Regions from separate parts of the Chengkuizengella sediminis genome, predicted to be linked through region 1. Evidence: predicted binding sites of a transcription regulator. Region 1 holds the regulator's gene; the other holds the start of a gene.
The links. The regulator Rex, encoded in region 1, represses fermentation and respiration genes when NADH is low (regulators of the CRP and FNR family bind a similar motif). The targets are predictions, from matches to a motif close to TTGTGAAATATTTCACAA.
Positions count from the first base shown of each region.

Region 2: a site for Rex is predicted at 1,305-1,322, ahead of EPK97_RS01695 (nitrate/nitrite transporter). Genes of this name have one in related genera too.

Region 1 is NZ_SIJC01000002.1:374,690-383,144, forward strand. Features, by position in the region: gene panB (3-methyl-2-oxobutanoate hydroxymethyltransferase) at 1-286, shown strand, start outside; gene panC (pantoate--beta-alanine ligase) at 318-1,238, shown strand; gene panD (aspartate 1-decarboxylase) at 1,231-1,614, shown strand; gene EPK97_RS06370 (tetratricopeptide repeat protein) at 1,857-2,447, shown strand; gene dinG (ATP-dependent DNA helicase DinG) at 2,696-5,545, shown strand; gene EPK97_RS06380 (redox-sensing transcriptional repressor Rex) at 5,572-6,186, shown strand; gene EPK97_RS06385 (CPBP family intramembrane glutamic endopeptidase) at 6,245-7,165, shown strand; gene EPK97_RS06390 (amidohydrolase) at 7,242-8,455, shown strand, end outside.
Region 2 is NZ_SIJC01000001.1:348,214-356,668, forward strand. Features, by position in the region: gene EPK97_RS01695 (nitrate/nitrite transporter) at 37-1,239, opposite strand; gene dapF (diaminopimelate epimerase) at 1,432-2,265, opposite strand; gene EPK97_RS01705 (calcium-translocating P-type ATPase, SERCA-type) at 2,588-5,365, opposite strand; gene EPK97_RS01710 (Rqc2 family fibronectin-binding protein) at 5,540-7,306, shown strand; gene EPK97_RS01715 (hypothetical protein) at 7,372-7,905, opposite strand; gene EPK97_RS01720 (PHP domain-containing protein) at 7,938-8,455, opposite strand, start outside.

The sequences.
Region 1 (8,455 bases):
GGTTCCAGAAGAATTAGCTTCATATATTACAGAAGCGATTTCCATCCCAACGATTGGCATTGGAGCTGGACGAGGTTGTGACGGTCAAGTATTAGTATTCCATGATTTATTACAATATGCATCACCTATGCAACCTAAATTTGTAAAAGCATATGCAAATGTTGGTGCGGAAATAAAGAATGGAATTGGGCAATTTGTTCAAGAAACGAAAAACCATACATTCCCAAGTGAAAATCATGTTTTTCATATGGATTCTGATGTATTAAAGGATATCCTAAATATATAATCAACACAGCTGAAAGTAGGTGGTTATTATCATGGAAGTGATGAGTACAATTTTGCAATTAAAACAATTTATATATCATAAAAAAGAACAAAAACAAACCATTGGTTTTGTTCCAACAATGGGATATTTACATGAGGGTCACAAGAGTTTAATGCAAAAGGCAAAATCAGAATGTGACATTGTTATTTTAAGTATTTTTGTAAATCCTTTGCAATTTGGACCAAATGAGGATTTTGAAGTCTACCCAAGAGACATTAATCGTGACTTACAAATTGCAAAAGATGTGAATGTTGATGTTGTTTTTTCACCATCAGTTGAAGAAATGTATCCATCTGAAGTGTATACAAAAGTTTCAGTTTCAAATCTCACTTCACGTTTGTGTGGTGCTTCAAGACCTGGGCATTTTGATGGGGTATCTACTGTTGTTATGAAATTATTAAATATTGTGGAACCTGATAAAGCATATTTTGGACAAAAAGATGCTCAACAGGTCGCGGTAATTGAACAGATGGTATTTGACTTAAATATGAATGTTGAAATCGTACCATGTCCAATCGTACGTGAAAAAGATGGGTTAGCTCTTAGTTCAAGAAACGTTTATTTAAATGACGACGAAAGAGTACAAGCCATTAAACTATTTGAAGCATTAGATCAGTCTGAACTTTGGATTGATGAGAAGAACGTAACCATTGAAGAGCTGGAAAGACACTTGTATGATCATATTACTTCTGCTCCCTTGGCTATGATTGATTATATAGAGATTTTGTCTTATCCTGATTTGCAACCTATAGAAGGAAATGATTCTGTTTCTCAACTTTTAGCAGAGAAAGAAATTATTATTGCTTTAGCAGTAAAGTTTGGAAAAACAAGACTTATAGATAATCGAATTTATTCGAATAATACAATGAATGTTAAAAGACAACCTGATTTAGGAGGAATTGTATATGTTTAGAACAATGATGAAATCTAAATTGCATAGAGCAACGGTTACCGAAGCAAATTTAAATTATGTCGGTAGTATAACGATTGCTGAAGATTTAATGGAGGCAGTGGATTTGTTGCCAAATGAAAAGGTACAAGTTGTGAATAACAATAACGGTGCCCGATTAGAAACGTATGTGATAAAAGGGGAGCGTGGATCAGGGGTCATTTGTTTAAATGGAGCCGCAGCAAGGTTAGTTCAACCTAGAGATACCGTCATTGTGATTGCTTATGCCATGATGTCTGAAGAAGAGGCTAGAACTTTCCAACCTAAAGTTGCAATAATGGGGCAGGATAATAAAATCGAGGATCTCATGGCTGAAGAAATTCATGCTACTATCGTGTAGGACGAAGTGTTTGTTTTTAATTGCTCCAAAGTATTAATGTACCTCGATTAATAAACAACCACATCCATATGGTTAACGTCGATACCAGCTCATCCATGAGCTGGAAAGTCACAAATAAGAACAAATCACTTCTATAGAGTTGAATATAATGTTCCTCGACTAAAATCTAACACGCCCATGTGTTGAACGTCGACACCAGCTTATCCATAAGTTGGCAGATCACTGAAGGTAGGGATGTACCCATGTTCAGGGAATTGTTTGATTCAATGAATCAAGTTATGGACGAAATCATGATTGAATACTCAGCAGCTACAGATGATAAAAAAGGGGAATTACATGAACAGATTAAAGCTTTAAAAGAAATGAGTAATACATTCATTGAAGAATGGTTACTGTTTGAAGAAAAAATGGATAAGTTTAATGAGGTACATTTAGATCTTCCAAAGCCTTCCTTATCCATCACGTCAAAAAAGGAAAGCTCGTTTATACAAGAAATTAATAGCGATTATTTTCAAAAAGGACTCGGTTATTTTAAACTTTTGATGTATAATCAGGCCGTTGAACAATTTAATAAAACAGTTAGTGAACATCCAGAATTTTTATTAACTAGAGTTTTTTTAGCATTGTCTTATTTAGAACTTGGAGAAAAAAATGAAGCATACAATCATTTTCAGTTTGTGACTTCTGTTTCTGAGGATGATAAAATCAATGCCATTTCATACAACGCAATGGGATGTATTCAAATGTTTCGTAAAAATGTGGAAAAAGCAGAGGAATATTTTAATATGGCTAAAAAAATTGACCCTGCATTAAGTTTTTATTCCCTTTCTTAGGCATTTTTTGATATCCTTTAATGGAGTACTTGGTTTTAGAAGAGGTAGTTCAAAAAGTTCCCTTTTGATCACGAAGTATCTCGAGGAGGTTTACTCGACGTCGAATCTGACATTCACCTTTGAAGTCCGGTGCTCATGTAGAAAACACCCTACACTCCGCTCCAGCTTCTACAGGTTCAAGTCACCTTCTCTCGGTGCTGAAAACTGAACTTTTTGAACAGGTTTTAGAAGGGAAGGAAACATTAAAGATGAAATTTGCAGTTTTAGATTTTGAAACAACCGGAAATCAATCTGAAGATCGTATTATACAAGTTGGACTTGTTATTATAGAAAATAAAACAATTACTGATACTTATACATCGTTCGTGAATCCTGAAAGAGAAATACCTACATTTATCACTGAATTAACAGGAATTTCTGATGAGATGGTGGGGGATGCTCCTTTAATTAACGAAGTAATCGATCAATTTCAACCCATGTTGAGCGACAGCATATTGGTTGCTCATCATGCCGCATTTGATTATAATTTATTACAAAAAGCTTTGGAAGAAGCAGGATATTCAACCTTTAATGGGAAAGTATTAGATACCATAGATTTACTGCGCTTAATGTATCCTGATATGACAAGTTTGCAGTTGTCTATGGTTTCTGATTCATTGGGAATTAACCATGAAAGGCCTCATCAAGCAGATAGTGATGCACTTGCTACAGCAAATATTTTATTACAAAGCCTTGATCGTTTTTTTAACTTACCTTTGTTAACTGTACAAAGGATCGCTCAAATTTTTGAACCAATTACTGATGATTTGGCTTGGTTTATTCACGAATTGAAAGCAGAAGTGGAACTTGAAACAAGCTTAGATACAAACACAAATAAATACTATAGACAATTTGCTTTAAACGTGAATGACTGGGCTGATGATTCTTCTGATTCAAATTTGAACCAGTCTGAACCCTCTAACTTAAACCCATCCTTTGAACATTTCATAGATGAAATAAAGGATTCATTAAATGAACAGTTTGAATCCTATAAAGAACGACCTGCTCAGGAACAAATGATTCATGAGATATATGAATCATTTGAAAATGAACAACATTTAATGATTGAAGCAAGTACAGGAACAGGAAAATCTCTAGGGTATTTAATTCCTTCAATTTATTATGGTTTGATGAATCATGAAACCATTTTAGTAAGTACAAATACCATCAATTTACAAGCACAGCTCATGGAACGTGATATTCCATTACTTCATAAGATTTTTCCTGCTCATTTTCGAGCAGCTGTATTAAAAGGTAGGAATCATTATCTTTGTCTAAGGAAATTTGAAAGTAAAATTAATTTAAAGGATATTGCAGATACACGTGAAGATCGTATTACAGCGGGGCAAATGATAGTATGGTTAAGTGAAACGAATCACGGAGATGATGAGGAAGTTTCATTTGGAAATAAGGGGAAGGAATTTTGGATGGATGTAGCAAGTGATGCTGATTCTTGCTTGAATCGATCATGTCCATGGTTTAAAAAATGCTTTTATCATCGCGCTAAATATCAGGCAAATCAAGCGGATGTAATCATTACAAATCATTCTATGATCATGACAGATGTTATTGCAGAAAATCGCTTGTTGCCTTCTTATGGTCATCTTGTCATTGATGAGGCCCATCACTTTGAACAAGTAGCCAGTCATCATTTGGGAAGTAATCTTACTTATTTTTCATTGATTCGAATATTCACTTGGCTTTTTAAAGATAGCAAAAATGGTTTATTGCCTCAGCTTCGTTTTCAACTGGAGCATATGGAGGAAATAGATGGTCATATATTTACAGGGAAAATAGATAAAACCTATGAAAAACTAATACAAATTAAAGAAGAATGGGACATTTTATCTGGCTTGTTTTATGATGTTATCATAAATAAACGAAATACCTCTTCTATTGAAGCTGGACAAGTCGTACTTCGTTTAAAAGTTGATCAACTGCCTGAATCTTGGAGTTCGATTAAAACTACTGAACAAAACATATACCTAGAATTAAACGAAGTTTTGAAAACATGTAATGAATTGTTAACTATATTAAAAGAATATCAAGATGAATATGATTTTCAAAGTTTATCAACGGATCTATCCGGTGCAATGAAAGATTTGTTTCAATTTAGGGACGATCTTAGATTGTTTGTGCAAATGAATGACTACAATGAAGTTTATTGGATAGAAGCAAATGCTCATTTTAAACAAAAATCAATCCAATTAAAACGAGTACCTATTGATGTAAGTGAAATATTGAAACAAAACTTTTTTGAAGTGAAAAATAGTATAATAATGACATCAGCGACAATGTCTGTTAATGAATCTTTTCAATATTCATTGGAACAGATTGGTTTAGAAGAAGATTTGAAAAATGAAAAACTTCGTGCTGTTCAGCTTCCTACAGCTTTTAATTATCGAGATCAGTCCTTAGTTTGTATACCAAGAGACTTTCCAGCTATTCGAGGTGCTGATGGAGATGAACATTTTATACAAAGCTTAACAAATTCTTTAGTTGAAGTAGCTATAGAAACACAAGGTAGAATGCTTGTATTATTCACATCCTACCGAATGCTTAAGCAGGTATATGAGAAACTAAAGGAGGTTTTAAAACCGCAAGGTTTTCAAATATTAGGTCAAGGTGTAGATTCAGGAAACAGAAGTAAATTAACACGTATGTTCCAAAAAAGTGATAAAAGTATATTACTAGGTGCAAGCAGTTTCTGGGAAGGTGTAGATATTCCAGGTGAAGCACTTAGCTGTTTGGTCATTGTTAGATTACCATTCCAGCCTCCGAATGATCCTGTTGTTGAGGCAAAATGTGATTATTTAAAGGAAAAAAAGCAAAATCCGTTTATGAAGTATTCTGTTCCTCAAGCAGTCATAAGGTTTAAACAGGGGTTTGGAAGACTCATTCGCACTGAAAAAGATAAAGGTGTCGTCATTATATATGATACCCGAGTTATTCATACACAATATGGTAAACATTTTCTGTATTCACTTCCAAAACCTAAAATCGAACATATGAAGTCAGAGCAAATGGTGCCACGAATCCAAGAATGGTTCTTGGATTGATGAAGTAGGAAAAGAGGTTGTGTGAAATGAAAAAAATTTCTGAAGCAGTTGTGAGAAGACTCCCGATATATTTAAGGTTTTTAAATGAATTACATGTTAGAAATATTCAAACTGTATCATCTAGAGATTTTGGAGAGAAATTAGGTATGAACCCTGCCCAGATACGTAAGGATCTTAATTACTTTGGAGAGTTTGGGAAAAAAGGAATCGGTTATGATGTACCTTATCTTATTGAAAAAATTCAACAGATATTGAAGTTAGATCAGACAAATCATGTTGCACTAGTTGGTGCAGGTAATTTAGGTCATGCACTGTGTAATTATAATATTTATTTAAAGAGCAATATGAAAATCACGGCTGTATTTGACGATTTCCCTGAAAAAGTAGGGGGCAAAATTAACAATTTAATCGTTCAGCCAATGAACGAGCTTACAGAAACCGTTCAATCACAAAAGATCAGAATAGGCATTATCACTGTTCCAGCCAGTGAAGCACAAAATGTAGCGGATGCTTTTGTGAAAGCTGGTGTTGAAGCCATTTTAAACTTTGCACCAAAAATTATAAAGGTTCCTCCAGAAATTAAAGTGCATCATGCAGATTTTACAACTGAGCTTCATAGCTTAGCATATTATTTAGACTAGAAATGATGATATCTTAGAAAGATAAGATCCAATCCAAACTGAGGTGATGGAACATCCTATGTCAGAAACGAATAATACATTATTAAAAGTAATTGGTAAGGTTTTATTAAGCTTATTATTGGCATTATTCATAACATTTATATATACAATAATCTCCACAAGTCTTTATGTTTTAATATCCAATGATCCCGTAGCCCTTGAAACTATCGCGGGTTCTGTTAACTTAAAAGAGCCGATGATTGTTTTAGTCTTGTATATACCTCAAGCTCTTGGTTTTATATCCGCAGCTATTTTGATGTATATAATATTTGAAAAAAAACAGAAGTGGTTTATGGGATGGAAGCAGAGTGATTGGGGAAAGCAGTTTTTTTTTGGTTCACTAATAGGGATATTATTAATGTCTATCTCATTTTTAATGATTTGGATATTGGGTGGGATTACGATTGAATCAGTACGTTCTGATTCTCAATTGTGGTTTCAGTTAGCTTTAGCATTAGTGATTTTTATCTTAACTGCTGTAAATGAAGAGCTGTTTTGTAGAGGTTATTTGCAAGGGTTGTTTAAATATCATTATGGTGCATGGCCTGCTATACTAAGTTCAAGTTTCATTTTTGCAGGATTACATATGTTAAATTTATCTGTATTTGACTCCCCAATTCCGCTGATCAATATATTTTTAGCTGGTGTATTACTTGCGGTTAGCAGGGAAGTTAGCGGTGGGCTTTGGATGCCAATTGGGATACATTTGACTTGGAATTATTTTCAGGGAAATATTTTTGGATTTGAAGTTTCAGGAAATGAAGTGAATTCATTGATTAAAAACCATACTCAAGGTCTAGAATTTATAAATGGTGGATTATTCGGTGCTGAAGGCAGTGTAGTGGCTACCTTCGTTCTTCTTGTTGCCATTTTTTCTTTTATTAAAATGAATCATAAGCAACATTCATATTTGACTTTATCGTTACGTAAACGTTTATAATTAATACATAAGAAAGTGAAAATGGAAACATAAAAGAATCTAAATGGATGTATTGAATTGAAAAGAGGAATCAAGAATGAAATTACTCATTAAAAATGGAACATTTATTACAATGAATGGACATGAAACGATAAAAGATGGTTATATGGTAGTTGAAAATGAACTTATTCAGTATATTGGAAAAGAAAAACCAGAAGGTAAAAATGACTATGATCAGATAATTGATGGTTCTAATCGCATCTATATGCCTGGATTAGTAAATACACATAACCATGCGGCAATGTCATTATTACGTGGTTATGCGGATGACATGGCGCTTCAGGTATGGTTAGAGGATAATATGTGGCCTATGGAAGCGAAGTTTACAAACGAAGAAGTGAGATGGGGCACTCAATTATCCATCTTGGAAATGATTAAAGGTGGAACAACTTGTTTTGTAGATATGTATGATCACATGGATGAAGTAGCACAAGCAGTAGAAGTTTCAGGTATGAGGGCTTCTTTAACCAGAGGGATGATCGGTTTTGGTGGGAAGGAAGTGCAAGATGCTAAGTTAAACGAAGCAAAAACATTTGCAAAAAATTGGCATGGAAAAGCGGACGGAAGAATTACAACGATGATGAGTCCTCATGCTCCTTATACTTGCACTCCAGAGTTTATAGAGAAAATTGTACAGGCTGCGTCAGAACTTCAACTGCCCATTCATACACATATGTCAGAAACACAACATGAAGTTTTGGAAAATGAGAAGCAGTACGGTTTAAGACCTGTAGCACACTTGCAAAAGTTAGGCGTGTTAGATCAACCATGTCTTGTAGCTCATGCAGTTCATCTAACGGATGAAGAAATTGGAATATTAAAGGAACATTCCGTTCATATTTCTCATAATCCAGGGAGTAATTTGAAATTAGCAAGTGGAATTGCCAGATTACCTGAACTAATGAAAGAAGGGGTTCTTGTTTCTTTAGGTACAGATAGTGCGGCAAGTAATAATAATTTAGATATGTTTGAGGAAATAAGGTTAGCTGCATTAATCCATAAAGGAAACACATATGATCCAACAGCAATTCCTGCAGTAGATGCGTTGCGTTTAGGAACAATTAATGGTGCAAGATCAATATGGTTAAATGATGTTGGGATGTTAAAAGTAGGTATGAAAGCAGATTTTATCGCTCTAAATAGCAATCAAGCTCATTTATTACCTAAATCAGATGTTATATCACATGTCGTATATTCAGCAGCTGCAGGTGATGTTGAAGACGTTTGGGTGAATGGAAATCAGCTTGTTAA
Region 2 (8,455 bases), on a different contig from region 1:
ATTTATTAAAACACTTATCTGTGATTTATCGATCATCTAAACTTTATTAACCATAACTTGAGCATTCCTAACTCGACTTGTTTTTTGCATAACTACTAATATAACAATTGCAACTAAAATAGTCCCAGATACCCACCAGAAGCCATAGGTGTATGTTCCAGTAAGTTCTTTGAAAGTACCTAATATATTGGGAAGGAAAAATCCTCCTAATCCACCAGCAGCCCCAACAAAGCCAGTTAAAAGTCCGACCTCTTTAGGAAATTGGACAGGGATAACTTGAAAGAGTGCTCCATTGGCTGCACCTAAAAATAGTAATGTTAAAAACAACATAGCTAATGCTACATAAACTGAAGGAAGCATACCTACTATCAATAATGTAATCATCGCACCACTAAATAAAAAAACTAATAAACGTAATCCTCCATATCTATCTGCGAAGTACCCTCCAATCGGACGTATAAAGCTACCTGCAAAAACACATAATGTAACAAAATCTCCAGCAGTAACCTTACTTACACCATACTGATCATAAAAGAATAAAGTTAAATAACCTGTTAAACCAACAAAACCACCAAAAGACAAACTATAAAAAAAGCTATACAACCATGTATGTTTATGTTTGATCACCTGCATGTATTCTGAAACTTTCATAGGTTTTACAGCTTTAGGATTATCTTTAGCTAATATAGTAAATACCACAAACGCAATGAGTAATGGTAAAAGTGCTATTCCAAAAACAGCCTGCCAACTGTACATTTCAGCTAACCGTGGTCCAAACAACGTTGCTATGACCGTACCACTATTACCCGCTCCTGCAATCCCCATGGCTAAACCTTGATGTTTTTTAGGATACCAACGACTTGCCAATGGTAACGCAACGGCAAAACTTGCTCCAGCGACACCAAGTAAAAATCCTAACATGTAAATTTGAGGAAGATTGTTTGCGAATAACCATCCCCATGTTAATGGGATCATCGTTAAAATCATACCGATTTGACCAATACGTTTTCCACCGAATCGATCTGCCATTAATCCCATAGGAATGCGTAATAAAGCTCCACCCAATACTGGAATCCCAACCATCATACCCTTTTCAAAATCGGAAAGTCCTAAATCCTCAACGATAAACGTACCTGTAGGACCAAGTAGAACCCATATCATAAAACTAATATCAAAATATAAAAATGAGGCAAATAATGTTGGGTTATGTCCACTTCTTAAAAATTCTTTTAATCTCATCCCACCCACACTCCTTAAATTAATGGTATTTCTTTTTAAATTGTAAGCGCGCCCAAGGAGTAAGGATGTGATATTTATCACAAATGATCATAAGTTCATAAAAAATTCATTTTATATACATGTTTAAATGTAGAAATCTGAAATAAAACCTCCCCACCACATTCTAGTGATTTGAAGGTTTCTTTGGTTATTTTAAAGAAGTTTTCCTCGGTACACTTCCTCAGCTGGACCCGTCATATATACATGATTATCTTCTTCATTCCATTCAATGAATAAATCCCCACCTTTTAAGGACACCGTTGCATTACGATCAGATTTTTCGTTTAAAACAGAAGCAACTACAGTTGCGCATGCTCCAGTTCCACAAGCTAATGTAGGACCAGCTCCTCTTTCCCATACACGCATATCCATGAAAGAAGTATCTCTTATCGAGACAAACTCCACATTAATTTTATTAGGAAATAGTGGGTGTTTTTCTAGTTTTGGACCCCATGTTGCTAAATCAAAATTCACTGCATCATCTACATAAATCACACAATGAGGATTTCCCATCGATACCGCTGTAAAATGAAATTGTCTACCTTCAACCTCTATAGGATAGTTCACTACAACATCTTGATCTATTGTAGTTGGTACTTGTTTCCCTTGTAATATTGGTTCTCCCATATCCACTTTTACGGTGTTCACTTTTCCTTGGTTTACGTTCAACCATACTTTTTGTGCACCCGCACCAATGGTTTCAATTGAAATTTCTGTTTTATTTGTTAATCCTTGATCGTATACATACTTTGCCACACAACGAATTGCATTTCCACACTGCTCAGCTTCTGAACCGTCCGAATTAATAATCCGCATCATAAAATCTGCCTTTTGTGATGGGAGAATATATACTAAACCATCTGCACCTATTCCAAAATATCTATTACAAACTTTAATCGCTAAATCTGAAGCTTTTTCTGGTAATTGTTTTTCCCCCGAAACAATAATGAAGTCGTTGCCTAAACCATTCATTTTTGTAAATTCCATTAAAATCACTCCTTCAATCTAATCTACAATAATTTAACATGATTGTTCAAGTAATAAAATAGATTTTAATACATTAATTTTGTATTCAGAAACGAAATCACTTTAAATAATACATTTTACATACCCATGCTTGTGAATCCAATCTCATTAAAAAGAACCTCCTAACCACTTACTAAGTGATTTTGAAAGTTCTTTAGATAATTAACCTTCATAGCTTTGCTTCACTTTTTGGATGTTTATATTCTGGGCCCCGCAAAAGTAATAGGATTAATCTTCCAGACTTATCCTCACTTTTGTGGGTATTGTTTTTCTGGGGTAAGTGTTACCTTGCCATCGGTTTGGAGCTAAATTTGATTCTTTTCTTTTTTCTAAACATTGTTTTAATTACACTTCCAGCCCCAAAGAAGAAACTCGGAATTCCTGCAAATACTAATACTAATGACCATTCATTTAAGCCCAAACCTACTGTTTTAAAAATAGGTTGAAGAGCGTCAATATATAATACACCTAATAACAACAATACAGAGGATAACACCGCTATAACTAAATACATATTTTGAAATATGTTTCGATGAAAAATTGACTGTGAGCTTCGACAATCAAAAACATGTATGAGTTGAGCCATCACAAGAGTTGAAAATGCAACCGTTTGTGCTCTAACTAACGTATCTGGATCTCCAGGGTTTTCTCTTAAGATAATCCAAAACGCAGCAAGTGTACATATCCCAATGACAATCCCACGACTAATAATTTTCCAACCTAACCTTCTGCCAAATATATTTTCCTTTGCTGGGCGGGGTTTTTGTTTCATCAAATCATCCTCAGCTTGATCTACCCCTAGTGCCATAGCAGGTAATCCATCGGTAACCAAGTTCACCCATAAAATTTGTATAGGAACTAGAGGAAGCGGCATTCCCATCATCATAGCAATAAACATTGTTAAAATTTCCCCTACATTCGAAGCAAGCAAGTAACGAATAAATTTACGAATATTTTCATAAATGCCTCTACCTTCCTCAATTGCTGACACAATAGTAGTAAAATTATCATCACTTAACACTAATGCAGATGCCTCTTTAGAAACATCCGTTCCCGTTATTCCCATCGAAATCCCAATATCAGCAGCCTTGATAGCAGGCGCATCATTTACACCATCACCTGTCATTGCTACAACATGACCTTTTCTCTGGAGAGATTTAACAATTCTTAGTTTATGCTCAGGTGAAACACGGGCAAATACATTCACATCATCTATCATTTGATCTAACTCATCATCTGACATTTTAGCGAGTTGTTTTCCATTGATTGTACGACCACCATCTTTATAAACAATTCCTAATTGTCTGGCAATCGCTTCCGCTGTTGTTTGATGATCTCCTGTGATCATCACTGTTTTAATCCCTGCTTTTTTACATTTAAATATAGCCTCATGAACTTCTTTTCGAGGAGGATCTATCATACCTGTTAATCCAACAAATATTAAATTATTTTCTAAAGCCTCATCATCATCTTGTGATTCTGACTTTCTTATATCTCGATAAGCTAAACCTAAAACTCTTAAAGCAGATCTGGCCATTGCTTCGTTAGCAGATAAAATTTTCTTTCTTAATGTTTCGTTCAAAGGGGTTACTTTCCCTTCCCATAGAACATAAGAACAACGATCTAACAATAAATCAGGTGCCCCTTTTGTACATATTAACTTTCCACCTTGATGTTTTACTAGGACAGACATTCTTTTTCTTTCTGAATCGAAAGGGAGCTCCTTTTCTCTTTGATATAAGTTTTGTAAGGAAGAATATGTCATACCTGCTTTAGCACCCAATACAAGTAAAGCCCCCTCAGTAGGATCTCCATCAATGCTCCAGTCTGATTGTTGCTTTTGGTTTCTTTTTTTGTTTTGTTTATCTGATGTTTTTTGCAAAGTAGCATTATTACAAAGGACAGATATTTGCATTAAACGCCGAATAGATGAATCTTTTTGTACATCCATCGTTTTTCCTTTATGTTTTAGCTCTCCCGCAGGTCTATAACCGTCCCCTGATACTTCTAAAATTTTATCTTCCATCCATAAATGAGTCACTGTCATTTTGTTCTGTGTTAACGTTCCTGTTTTGTCAGAGCAAATAACAGAAGCACACCCTAATGTTTCAACAGAAGGCAGTTTTCTCACTATGGCTTTCCGTTTTATCATTCGTTGAACACCAAGTGCAAGCGCGATAGTTACAATTGCTGGTAGACCTTCTGGTATAGCTGCAACAGCTAAACTTACACCCGCCAAAAACATACCGTACGTTGGTTGTCCATGTAATATTCCTGCAACAACAACCATAATCGTTAACCCAATAGATAATGCTATTAATATTTTACCTAACTGCTCTAAGCGATGTTGAAGTGGAGTCTCTGCTGATTCTGTATTTTGAATCAAATCTGCAATTTTACCCATTTCTGTATCCATTCCAGTTTTAACAACGATGCCTTTTGCAGTTCCTTTCGTAATCATAGTTCCCATAAAACCTAAATTTCGTTGATCACCCAAAGGAACTTCATCTTCTTCAATCGTTTCATGGTGTTTTGTCACAGATACAGATTCACCTGTTAATGCCGATTCCTCTACTTGTAATCCATTTGTATTAATAAACCTTATATCTGCAGGGATACGATCACCACCAGTCACTAAAATCAAGTCACCGGGTACAAGCTCACTCGCTTTAATACTCATCTCTACTCCATTTCTGATAACTCTAGCTGTGGGTGCAGACATTTCCTTTAAAGCACGTAAGGACCGTTCCGCTCTAAATTCCTGAACAAAACCTAATATACCATTCATAACAATGATAGCAATGATCGTTATAGCATCCAAATATTCACCCAGCAACCCTGATATCAATACCGCACCAACCAATACTAGTACCATAAAATCTTTAAATTGATTTAAAAATAATATAATAGGTGAAATCTTTTGTTTTTCGATGATCACATTTTCCCCAAACTCTTCTAGGTTCCTAGTTACTTCCTTTCCAGAAAGCCCCTCTTTGGCATTCACTCTGTATGTTTCTAACGTTTCATCTGTGCTTAGTTGGTACCATTTCCTTTGACTCATCACTTGTCCCCCTCCCTAAAACCTTGTCTAGGGTAAATGTATTCAGACAAGCCACAAATTATCACTTTTATAACGAACTTTTTAATCTTGCAAATATAGTATAAAATAAGGAGATACTTGCAAAAAAACTTTACTAAGTATTGATTTAGAAACAAGAAATGGAGCGTACAAAATATGGCTATAGACGGACTCGTTATTCACGCACTTATACACGAACTTCAAAATTGTGTAGGTGGAAGAATTAATAAAATATATCAACCCAACGAACATGACATACGTTTACATATAAGAGCCCAAGGGAAAAATCAAAAGTTAATCCTTTCAGCAAACCCCACTTATCCTAGGGCACATTTAACAGAAGGATCTTCTCGTAATCCAATGGAAGCTCCAATGTTTTGTATGTTATTAAGAAAACATTGTGAAAATGGCATTATTGAGTCCATTCACCAGATTGAACTCGAACGAATATTTCATATTAAAGTTAGACAAAGAGATGAATTAGGTGATTTTAATCGCAAAGTCATTGTAGTAGAAATTATGGGACGTCATAGTAATATTATCTTGTTAGATTTAGAAAAAAATATAATTTTTGATAGCATCCACCATATTAATGCCTTGATTAATAGACATAGAGTTGTTTTACCTGGCGCAGAATATATCACTCCTCCTGATCAAGGAAAAATAAATCCGCTAAATTGTTCAGAGGATCAAATGAATGAGTTATTTAGAAATACAGAGTTTGGAGAGGAAGAAAAATCTTGGCAGTTTATCCTAAATAACTTTAGCGGGATCAGTCCTATTACTGCAAAGGAAATCGTCAGTCGGTGTGAAATTTCATTAAATTGTTTAGTAAACGAACTTCTAAAGAATGAACAACAAAAGCAAAAATTAATAAAAACATTTATAAGACTTATGCAGCAATTAAAAAATAATCAATATCAGCCCACTATCTTAGAAACCTCCAATAAAATCTTATTTAATATTTTAGAGCTTACACATGTTCAAGGGAAGATGACATCCTTCAACTCCATTCATCAATGTTTGGATGAGTATTTTGGAAGCAAAGTTGAAAGAGATATTATGCGACAAAAGGTAGGGGATCTTCTAAAATTAATTCAAAATGAAAAAAATAAAAATATAAAGAAACTTAAAAAACTAAACAGAACAATAGAGCAAGCTGAGGAAGCAGATATGTACCGTATTTATGGTGAACTTCTTACCGCATCTCTACATGAAATCAATCGTGGAGATAAAGAAATAGAAGTGATCAATTATTATGATGAAGATCAGAGCAAAATTAAAATCCCATTAAATCAAAAGTTATCACCTTCAGAAAATGCTCAATCTTATTTTAAAAAATATACAAAAAGCAAAAATAGTGTATCAGTAGTTAAAGAGCAAATTGAAGTAACCCAAAAAGAAGTAGAATATTTAGACACCATTCTTCAACAAATGAGTTCAGCTTCTCTTGGAGATATAGATGAAATAAAAGAGGAATTGATCGAACAAGGTTACATTCGAAAACGTAACACTGGGAAAAAGAAAAAGAAAAAAAATGACAAACCTTCTTTAACTTGTTATACCTCAAGTGAGGGAATACAAATTTATGTTGGAAAAAACAATCTCCAAAACGAGTATTTAACCAATCGTTTTGCAAGTTACAAAGATACATGGTTACATACTAAAGATATACCCGGTTCACATGTTGTTATAAAAAGTACCGAGTTTGGAGAAAAAACATTAGAAGAAGCCGCCATGATTGCAGCTTATTTCAGCAAAGCAAAGGAGTCAAGTCAAGTCCCCGTTGATTACACACTTATTCGTCATGTGCGTAAACCAAATGGCTCAAAACCTGGGTATGTGATATACGACAATCAGAAAACGGTCTTTATCACACCTGAAGAAGAAGTGATTAAAAAGATGGAGCAGTGTATGAAATAGTTGAGAGTGTTTTTGAAAGTCAATAAATAGTATGCCAAACTAATGTGGCATACTATTTTTGTACATTAAGAATTTTCTTTCATATTGTTTACTATTGCATAGTCAATCAAATCGTGCATTTTCTCAATTGCTTCATCACTAAGTAAGTATTGATCTCCATCATCTAATAAAATGACATATTCATCCACAAACTTGAGATGATATAAATGTAATCCATCAAATTTAATAGTTACTTTAGAAGAATTAGGGTCAGTTATATTGGTATCATTAAAACCTTTATCATTAACAAAAAGTTGTACCCTAAAATTGTACCCTGAAGGTTCATTCTCATAATCATTTGATATTTTTTTGGCACCTTTCATAGCTTGTACAAAATCATAGATATCATCATTTGAATCCATTTTTTTAGACCAGACGACATTAAAAACGTCATGTGTTGCAGTAGGTCTAGATCTATATACTTCAATAGAAATAACATCAGCAGCATCTAGTTTATGATAATTACCCCATACTTCATCAGATACTTTCATATCACTACAACTAACAATTATTATGATGAAGCATAATACAACCAAGACTCCTATATTGGTTCTAATCAAACTACTTACCCCTGTTCTTTACAAATGATATTTTAATTTCTTTTATTTTTCAGCATTGATAACACTTTTATATTTATTTTTCTACCACCAATTGGAGCATGAAACACTTCACCATTTCGTTCACCGTGAAAATCAGAACCTGCTGTTACGACCAATTGATATTTATTAGCTAACCTAAGATACTTCTCCTCTTCCTCAGAGCTGTGATCCGAATGGTATACTTCTAATCCATCTACCCCATGTTGAATTAACTCTTCGACCAATTCATCATTTTCATATAATCCAGGATGTGCGATCACGGCAACACCACCTGCTTGTCTTATCCAATCCACAGCTTCAGAGGGATGAATACGTGGAGGGTTTACAAACGCTTTTCCATCTTTGCCGAGATATAATTCAAATGCTTCCTTAATCGTTTTAACAATTCCTTTATGAACTAGTACTTCAGCAATATGCGGTCTTCCTACTGTTTGTCTTGTTTTTTTCTTTGGGGCCAGCTCTAAAACATCATCCATCGTAATTTCTATACCTAGATCTTGCAGTTTTTTAA